4 regions of the Paenibacillus sp. MY03 genome follow, and region 4 is predicted to be linked to each of the others. Evidence: riboswitches for the same ligand, from Rfam matches in the RefSeq annotation. Region 4 holds a riboswitch; each other region holds the start of a gene.

Region 1 (2,200 bases), on a different contig from region 4:
CCGGCATCCCGTCTATCTGTTTCCCGCAAGCGTATTGTTGGCGGGAACGCTGCTGATTGCCGCGGATTGGATCGCGGGGAGCGCGACGCTCTCCTTCTCGTTGCCGGGCATGGAGCATCGTGTGACGAGCCTGCCTGCAGGCGCGGTCACGACACTGCTGGGAGCACCGTTTTTTCTTTATCTGCTTCGTGGAAGCCTGGCGGGAAAGCGGGGGATCTGAGATATTTGCCAAACCTGGGATATACTAAGCGGGCATGGGATAAAGAACACCGGCATTAGGAAAGCGGGCATTTTTCAAGGATATCTCGGATAAAGGCGAGAAAAAACGATATCCACGGATCAAATGAATAAGAAGCAACTGCTGCGAGCGTTTTATTGGCTATCTTTGAATGGAAACAACCGTTTTTGAGCCGAAATGTCGTTTTACACCCTTCAATAAACGAGTTATGATCACTACATCATAAATTCGCTGAGTCTTCTTGAGGACAATGAAGAAGAGCGGGGGAACCAAACGGCGCTTATCGTTAAAGACAAGCGTCAGGGGTGAATCGGCATAACAACCGCCGTAGGGCTATCTAATGGCCCGAATCCGTCAGCTAACCTCGTAAGCGTTATTGGAATGGGTATGACTTCGGCTCGTTAAGCCGCAAGGTGCTGCCTTGCGGCTTTTTGCTGCGCAAAAAACGGCATGGGCCCGCCGGAATGCCGCAGCAGACGAAGTAGAAACCTTCCCTTCCAGCCAACCATGCACAGGGGAGATGAACGAATTGAAAAAATCAACGATAAAAAGGCTCCAGTCGGGCGGTGTCTCTAATGTTATCCGCGCTTAAACGAGTGTTGATCGGAAGACCGCTGAAGTCGACGGAGCTTGGCGAGCAGAAGTTGAACAAAACAAAAGCGCTGGCGATTCTCTCGTCGGACGCGTTGTCGTCCGTCGCATACGGCCCCGAACAAATTCTGCTTGTGTTAATGACCGTCGGCATGGCAGCGTTCTGGTATTCCATTCCGATCGGAATCGGCGTCCTGCTGCTGCTGACGGCGCTTATTCTGTCATATCGGCAAATTATATACGCCTATCCGCAAGGGGGCGGCGCTTACGTCGTCTCCAAAGAAAATCTGGGCAAGTACCCCGGCCTTATCGCCGGCGCATCTTTGTTGGTCGACTATATTTTAACGGTAGCGGTTAGCGTCTCGGCCGGAACCGATGCCATCACCTCCGCATTCCCGAGCTTGCATGCGTATACGGTGCCCATTGCCGTCGTATTCGTCATTCTGCTTACGCTGCTTAACCTGCGGGGCGTAACGGAGTCGGCGTCCGTCCTGGCTTATCCCGTATATTTGTTCGTTCTTGCATTGTTCGTTCTGATTGGAAAAGGATTGTACGACATGGCAACGGGAGCGATTCCGCAGGAATTGCATACGCCCATAGGGACGCCGGTGGCAGGCATCGGACTTTTCCTGCTGCTGAAGGCATTCGCTTCCGGCAGCTCCGCGCTGACAGGCGTTGAAGCGATCTCCAACGCGATCCCGAACTTCAGGAAACCCGCGCCGGTCAATGCCTCCAGAACGCTTGCCGCGATGGGGATTTTGCTCGCGGTGCTATTCTCGGGCATCGTTTTGATGGCCTACGAGTACGGAATCGCGCCGATTGCGGAGGCGACGGTCGTCTCGCAGATCGCGGAGGATGCGTTCGGGCGAAACTTCATGTATTATGCCATTCAGGGAACGACGGCGCTTATCCTCATCCTGGCGGCCAATACGGGTTATTCCGCTTTTCCGATGCTCGCGGTCAATCTGGCCAAAGATAAGTTTATCCCCAGAATGTTTACGGCGAGGGGCGATCGGCTTGGTTATTCCAACGGCATCATCATGCTTGGCATTTGTTCCATCCTGCTCATCGTGCTTTTTGGCGGACATACGGAACAGTTGATTCCGCTCTACGCGGTCGGCGTATTCATCCCGTTTACGCTGTCGCAATCCGGCATGATGCGCAAGTGGCTTCGCGAGAAGCCGGCCGGCTGGGGGATCAAGCTCGCGATTAACACGGTCGGCGCGGCGATCAGCCTAGTGGTGACGATGATGTTTTTCCTGACGAAGTTTCCGCAGGTATGGCCCGTGCTTGTATTTCTGCCCGTCCTGATCTGGGTGTTGCTCGGCATTAACAGGCATTACGGAGCGGTGGGCGAGCAGCTTGGCCTAT
Region 2 (2,200 bases), on a different contig from region 4:
CGTGTTGGTGATGTTTAGCCGCGCGAATTCGTACTGGCGGGGAGTGCTCTCCATCTCGCATTCCGCGATCGCCCAGTCGTATAGCGGACGATGGTCCTCGAACTCCAGCGTACAAACGGAATGGGAAATCCCTTCGATCGCGTCGCTGAGCGGGTGGGCGTAATCGTACATGGGATAGATGCACCAAGCGTCGCCTGTCCGGTGATGATGCGAATGGGAGATCCGATAGAGAACGGGATCGCGCATCGTGATATTTGGCGAACCCATGTCGATCTTCGCCCGCAGGACGCGCTCGCCATCCTTGAATTCTCCCGCGCGCATCCGCGCGAACAGATCCAGATTTTCCTCCACGCTGCGATTTCGGCCAGGACTTTCCTTGCCCGGCTCCGTAAGCGTCCCTCTCATCTCGCGCATCTCGTCCGCCGTCAAGTCGCAGACGTAGGCCTTTCCTTTCTTAATAAGAAGCACCGCTCGATTATATAACTCTTCGAAGTAGTCCGAGGCGAAACGCAGCTCATCCCAATCGAAGCCCAGCCAGCGCACGTCCTCCTGGATGGCCTCAACGTACTCCGTGTCCTCCTTGACGGGATTCGTATCATCGAAGCGCAGATTCGTCTTTCCTTTGAACTCATCCGCGAGCTCGAAGTTCAGACAGATCGACTTCGCATGTCCGATATGCAGATAGCCGTTCGGCTCCGGCGGGAAGCGCGTAACGACCTCTTGCACGCGGCCGCTCTTTAAATCTTCCACGACAATATTTTTGATGAAATTGGAGGATGATGACTTGTTCTCCATTGTGTTTTCCACTTGCGACCTACCCCTTTTCCACTCGTGCGCCCATCCGGGGAATGTCTGGCAATCCCCAGGCCTTCACGTCGATTCTAACGTTGTTTATAGAGGATTGTCCGACACGGGACAACACCCTTCGCCTTATCGCGCCTCGCCGCTTTCAACAACGACAGCCGATTCATTGTATCTCCTTATGATACACAAAATTTAGCTAAATTACACGCTTTGGAAGCGCCTTCTACCCATGGTTTTTGAATTTGAAACGGATTATTTATGAATCTAATATTAATATCTTCTCATATTCAACACGAATCTACATTTTGCCATTATTATAATCCTTAGAAAATAACTTTGGATGACATTGCCTAATTCCCAATCGGGAAACGGGGGAACCACTCTGGGTGAATTGACTTCGACGTCTGGTGTTCTACAGCGCCTGAGAAGTCATAGGGAACCTTCAACCGAACCCCACAGCTAACCTCGTCGGCACCGGAAGGAGAACCATAAGTTGAAGAAGAAGATTAGCTCTGTTTTACTAGGGCTTGTGCTTCTGCTGGCTTTCCAGGCAGGAAGCGCTTTCGCAAGCTCAGAGATGGACAGCATCATTGATGATGTAATTGGCACGCCATATTCTTACGGCGGGACCACCACAAAAGGTTTTGACTGCTCCGGATTTACCAGCTACGTATTCAAGAAGATGGGCGTTGATCTTCCTCGTAGATCGGTGGACCAAGCAACAGTCGGAACCAAAGTCGCTAAAGCTGATCTGCAGCCAGGCGATCTTGTCTTCTTCGACACAAGCGGCAAGGTAAACGGTGAAATCACGCACGCAGGCATCTACGTAGGCGGCGGCAAGTTTGCCCATGCTTCTACAAGCCGCGGAGTTATCATCGACGAACTTAACAGTTCCTATTATAAGTCCCGTTTTGTAACGGCGCGCAGCGTCATGGATGCCAAGCAATTCGAGACTTACGCAGTCGCAGCCAAATAATGGACAAGGCAACAGCCTCCCCGGCAACGGGGAGGCTGTTCTTTTGTTCGACAGTCGTTTGCTTTTCTCATTGTGCAATCCGTCGCTTACGACCGCAGCCGCTCCACGTGACCCGCCAATCTACGCCCTTGATGAAGGATCACTCCAAGCAGGACGAGCATAATGACAACCAGAACGGCAAGATAAACAAGCGTATATTCCACTTCGAAGCGATCCATCAGCCAGCCCGTCATTCTCGGAAACAAGGCGCCGCCGATACCTCCAAATGCTACCATTAGACTAGTCGTTCGCTCCGTCATACCCGGCAGCAAGCTGTTGGCGTACACCAATGCGATGCCGAACACGCCGGAGAAAAACAGTCCGCCAAGCGCAATCAATAGCAGCATCCAATTCAAACTGGTCGTAATCGTCATTAGCAGG
Region 3 (2,200 bases), on a different contig from region 4:
TGGAACGCTTCGATCAATTGGTTCTCCATGACATTGGACAATGCCATAATGTTAAGCGTCGTCTCGTAGCCGCGGTCGTGGAACACTTTTACCAGTTCAAGCGCCTTGTCCACGTCTTGAATGTAGCAGGCAACGCGGATCAGGTCCAGCAGGCTCTCGCTGCGGGGAAGAATGTCGTTTTCGTCGACGCGCCCGATGTCAACAAGCGCGGACAGCTTCGTATTGCCTTTGTTTGGAATAACCTTCTTTAGGAAGTCGTCGTTAAGGAAACGCCATGGACCGGCGTTTTCGGCGCCTTTGAGCAGTTTCGGAGAGTTTTTGTAGCCAATCTCCATATAATCGACTCCGGCTTCGTTAAGGCTATTATAAAGGTGCTGGACAAACTCGATGCTGAAATCCCAGTTGTTGACGAGTCCGCCATCGCGAATAGTACAGTCGACGATTTTGCAGTGACTTGTTTTCGATTGCATACGTACTGCTCCTTTGAATTGAACATGAGTTCATTTTTATCTACCATCATACTTGATAAGCCGCGGGAACGCAAAGAAAATATGTCGCTTTTTGCGATTTTTTCGCTCCTCTTGTCCTAATAACTCCTCATTTACAAATGGATATTTTAACGCTAAAATATTATGTAAACAATAACGCTTAATTTCTCCTTCCAGGGAGAAAACGGGGGAACCAACGCGAACCGGTCGCATGGCTGCATGGACCGCACGCAGGGGGTGAATCCGGGGATTTGTGCCCCCGGTAGGGTTTTCTCTCTAACCCGAATCCGACAGCTAACCTCGTCAGCGGAAGAAGGAGAGATGAACATGTCTTTATTCCTGGAAAATTCTTCATTCCCCATCGAGCTGCCTCAGCATGTCAACATCAGCCGCATCGAACTATTCGTCATTCCCGCTCTCGCCGTCGACTCGACCGGATTTCGTGTATGTCTCAGGCTGACCAGCGATCTTGGCATCGGCTGGAGCGAACAATTCATCTGCGAGAACGACGCCAGCTTCGATCTGGAGCATTGGAGAGAACTACTTCAATCGTTCATTGGCCGCTTCCCGCTTACTTCGGTAACCGAACGTTTGACCGAAATTATTATGAGCAGAGGGGAATCCGACAAGCGGGTGTGTCAGATGTTCATCACCGGCATGGAGCAGATTCGGGAGATGGGCATGATGCCAGGCATCGGTTCTGTCACTGCCTTCCAGGCCGAGGAATCCGTGCTGCAACAACGCGCCGTCGCCTACCTGTCGCTGGATTAGGGAGCACTGCAAGTGGAAATGTCGGACTCCTTAATTCATGGGGCCGCGTAATGAAAAAGAGCCCGGGCACCATCCACGGTGGATGTTGTTCGGGCTCTTGGTCTGTACTTCTTGCCGTCAAGAACCGGTTGAGCGGTAATGCCTGACACCGATCCTCCATACCAGCAGGCATGGGAGCAGAAATAACAGACCTCCGAAAGGCACCAGCATTCCTGTTACCCAGCTCCCCTCCTCCTTGTCCAGCAAATACATAAGGGGCAAATACGTCACGCACCCGAACGGGACGATAAACGTAAAGAAGCGAGTCACCCACTTCTCATAGATCGTCAGCGGATATTGAGCCATCTCGCGGCCTCCGTCGGTGAACACGTTCGCGATCTCAATCGCTTGTATGGTCCAGAAGCAGAATGTAGCCGCCAGGATAAAGATGCCCGTGAAGATCATCACGCCGTTAAATACCATAAAGAACAGCGTAATCGCTTTGGGAAAACTCCATACTTGAGGCAGATTCGCGATGGACCAGATCAGCACAATCGTGCTCTGCAGCAAACGTCCGATACGCGTGAATTCGAACTTCGAGCCCAGCACCTGGACGACAGTGCCGCGCGGCCTTACCAGCAAGCGGTCGAAGTCTCCGCTGGCGACCAGGCTGGAAAAGGCGTCGAATCCTCTGGCGAAGCATTCGCTAAGAGAAAACGACAAGTGAATGACCGCGAAGCAAAGCGTCACCTCGAAGAAACTCCAGCCCTCCAACTGCCCGAATCTCTCGAACATGAAGTACAGCCCTCCGAATACCATAAACGGGATAAAAAATTGACCTATGCTTAGCAGCAAGAACGAGGCTCTGTACTGCAGCTGCGACTTGAGTTGAATATTCAAATAACGGAAATATAATGACATCGTGTTCTCCTCACCCTCCTTGCACAACGACGTTGCGAAGC
Region 4 (2,200 bases):
TGTCTCGTTCTGGATACACAATATGATCTGCCCCTACTTTGATTAGAACTTGCCCATGCATTTCGTTTTTAGCTTTGGCCGTTATTTTCGGTATATGCAATTCTTTAAGCAACAAGGTTGCCAATATGCTCGCCTGCAGATCTTCTCCGATAGCAACAATCGCATGGGTAAAGTTTCGTGCGCCCAGTTCTTTCAGTACTCCTTCATCTGTACAATCTGCTTGCACAGCATGAGTCGCTACGCCGGATATGTCTTGTACGAGCTGCTCATCCTTATCAACGGCGAGTACTTCGTGACCATTCTGAATCAAAGTGTGCACCAAGCTAGACCCAAATCGGCCCAGGCCAATCACTATAAACTGTTTTTTCATGCATAGCACATCCTTTCCTTATGTCTATCTATCCCGACCCTCTTGAAAGGCGATAATATGAATATCGATTTCTCCAATTTTCTTTAATAGTTCATTGACAATGGAGCCATTCCAAATCTCTTGCCATCGTGTCATACCGGGGTGCCCGATGATTAATTGTGTGATTTGAATTTGCTCAGCCGTATCGGCAATCACATCGGAGACCTTGTGATTGCCACGAGTTTTGGTCATAAACGTGGCATGGCATTCTTCGGATATCGTTTTCCAATGGAGAATGCGCTCACTTTTGTCTTGGCTAATCTGGTTATTCTCTTGTTCAGTCTGTACATGCAGTACGAACAATGGGCATTGATAAAGGGCAGCTAATCGGCCTCCTCGCCGGATCAGCCGTTCTCCGTTTGGCCCGTGGTACACACATACCATAATTTTCTCACTGCTTAACATGGGCTATACTCCTTTGCTGAAACTTGAAAGTAACAGAATGATTGCTGTGAAACGACAAAAAAGCTTGGAGCAGAGAAATTCTGCTGCCAAGCTTCGGATTGCTATGTCAGGACAAACCAAAGACGCATTCATGATCTCTCTCATGACGCCTACGAGGTTAGCTGTCGGATTCGGGTCTGAGAGTCCCCGTTCTTTCTGCAAAAGAAAGAATTCACCCCTGAAGCGATTATGCTTCGTTGGTTCCCCCGCTCCTCAAAAGAGGATTAAGCGATGAATATACAATTGTTGTAACTTATCATAAAGCAGTTAATTTCAAAAGTAAACAGCTGATCCGGGAAATCAATCATGGGTTGCTTGCATAGTTATGGTTGAATGTAGTGGTATTTTCAGGCAATAATACGAAGATAGAGCAAAGACGTTTCAATTTCTTTTGAGTGGGCAATGGAAAGGGGATCATTCGTTATGTTTTTCATAAGTTCAGATTTGCCCCACTTGAATCAGATTGGCGGTCTTGGATTTATGACTTATAGTTTATAGTGAGCTGGTAGTGGTCGTATTATCTATGTTATGCGCGCCTTGGCAGTCATGGTTATTTCCGTGAGTGTGGTGATTGCAGGATTTTAAAGAGGTTCTTTTCGAAGTCACTTCGGCATTGAGAACGGACAGACATACGGTTCTGACGCAGACGCCACTTCCAATGAAACGGGACCTGATTTAAGACACCTGAGGAAGCACTTGCCATACAGAAGAATAGACCTGCGGGTGGTCGTGATATCCCGCTACATGATGTTGATGGGAAAACCATAATTGGTGTCTTTCATATTGGCTGATTATAATGGCAATAAAACAGTTCAACATCTTTAACCTAACGGAGAACGTTAGTTGGATGACAACAGCGGCAGTCTAAGGCTTTATTTATCAAATCTTGGTCTGCCGCTCTTTCATTAATTGATCAGTCTAAAACTTATTTTTTAAAAGCTGACGATTCATCAATTCAAAAACCGCGCTAAATCAACGACATCAGTCTAACACATTATTTTTACCGAACAACACTTGCATTTGCATTGTCGCAAAAACACAGTCGGGAGAAATTCCGGTATCCCGAGGAGAAAGTTCTGATTGTCTAGAGAGGCCTCCTATTTCTAACATCCTGAACCAAGATTAAAATCAGGGAAATGTTTAAGACCGGAGAGCGATCGGCAAGGTAACTAGTCATTCCTCCCAATTATGTTTGCTTCCGACAAGTCCATAAAAGAACAATTTATTGAGGTCCCCCGTCATCTTTTGCAGGTGCGGAAAGGCCTCTTCTTTTTGCATATAATCCTTGAACATTTGAATGAACACAAGGATTGATTCATTAGATAGGCCGGGATCGACATACCCTTG

The links. A riboswitch is a leader RNA that binds a small molecule or an ion and turns the genes downstream of it on or off. The one in region 4 is predicted to bind cyclic di-AMP.
Region 1: linked by a shared signal. The riboswitch ahead of B1748_RS02280 (APC family permease) and the one ahead of B1748_RS16025 (universal stress protein) in region 4 are both predicted to bind cyclic di-AMP.
Region 2: linked by a shared signal. The riboswitch ahead of B1748_RS21350 (C40 family peptidase) and the one ahead of B1748_RS16025 (universal stress protein) in region 4 are both predicted to bind cyclic di-AMP.
Region 3: linked by a shared signal. The riboswitch ahead of B1748_RS05560 (hypothetical protein) and the one ahead of B1748_RS16025 (universal stress protein) in region 4 are both predicted to bind cyclic di-AMP.

The regions. Positions count from the first base shown of each region.
Region 1 covers NZ_MXQD01000002.1:145,498-147,697, forward strand. Annotated here, with positions in the region: gene B1748_RS02275 (FecCD family ABC transporter permease) at 1-220, shown strand, start outside; cyclic di-AMP (ydaO/yuaA leader) riboswitch at 458-626, shown strand; gene B1748_RS02280 (APC family permease) at 814-2,200, shown strand, end outside.
Region 2 covers NZ_MXQD01000030.1:81,778-83,977, forward strand. Annotated here, with positions in the region: gene B1748_RS21345 (glutamine--tRNA ligase/YqeY domain fusion protein) at 1-795, opposite strand, end outside; cyclic di-AMP (ydaO/yuaA leader) riboswitch at 1,142-1,293, shown strand; gene B1748_RS21350 (C40 family peptidase) at 1,298-1,780, shown strand; gene B1748_RS21355 (MFS transporter) at 1,867-2,200, opposite strand, start outside.
Region 3 covers NZ_MXQD01000004.1:724,465-726,664, forward strand. Annotated here, with positions in the region: gene B1748_RS05555 (aldolase catalytic domain-containing protein) at 1-470, opposite strand, end outside; cyclic di-AMP (ydaO/yuaA leader) riboswitch at 636-812, shown strand; gene B1748_RS05560 (hypothetical protein) at 816-1,259, shown strand; gene B1748_RS05565 (ABC transporter permease) at 1,377-2,159, opposite strand; gene B1748_RS05570 (ABC transporter permease) at 2,170-2,200, opposite strand, start outside.
Region 4 covers NZ_MXQD01000014.1:63,980-66,179, reverse strand. Annotated here, with positions in the region: gene B1748_RS16030 (potassium channel family protein) at 1-370, opposite strand, end outside; gene B1748_RS16025 (universal stress protein) at 395-814, opposite strand; cyclic di-AMP (ydaO/yuaA leader) riboswitch at 945-1,094, opposite strand; gene B1748_RS16020 (TetR/AcrR family transcriptional regulator) at 2,027-2,200, opposite strand, start outside.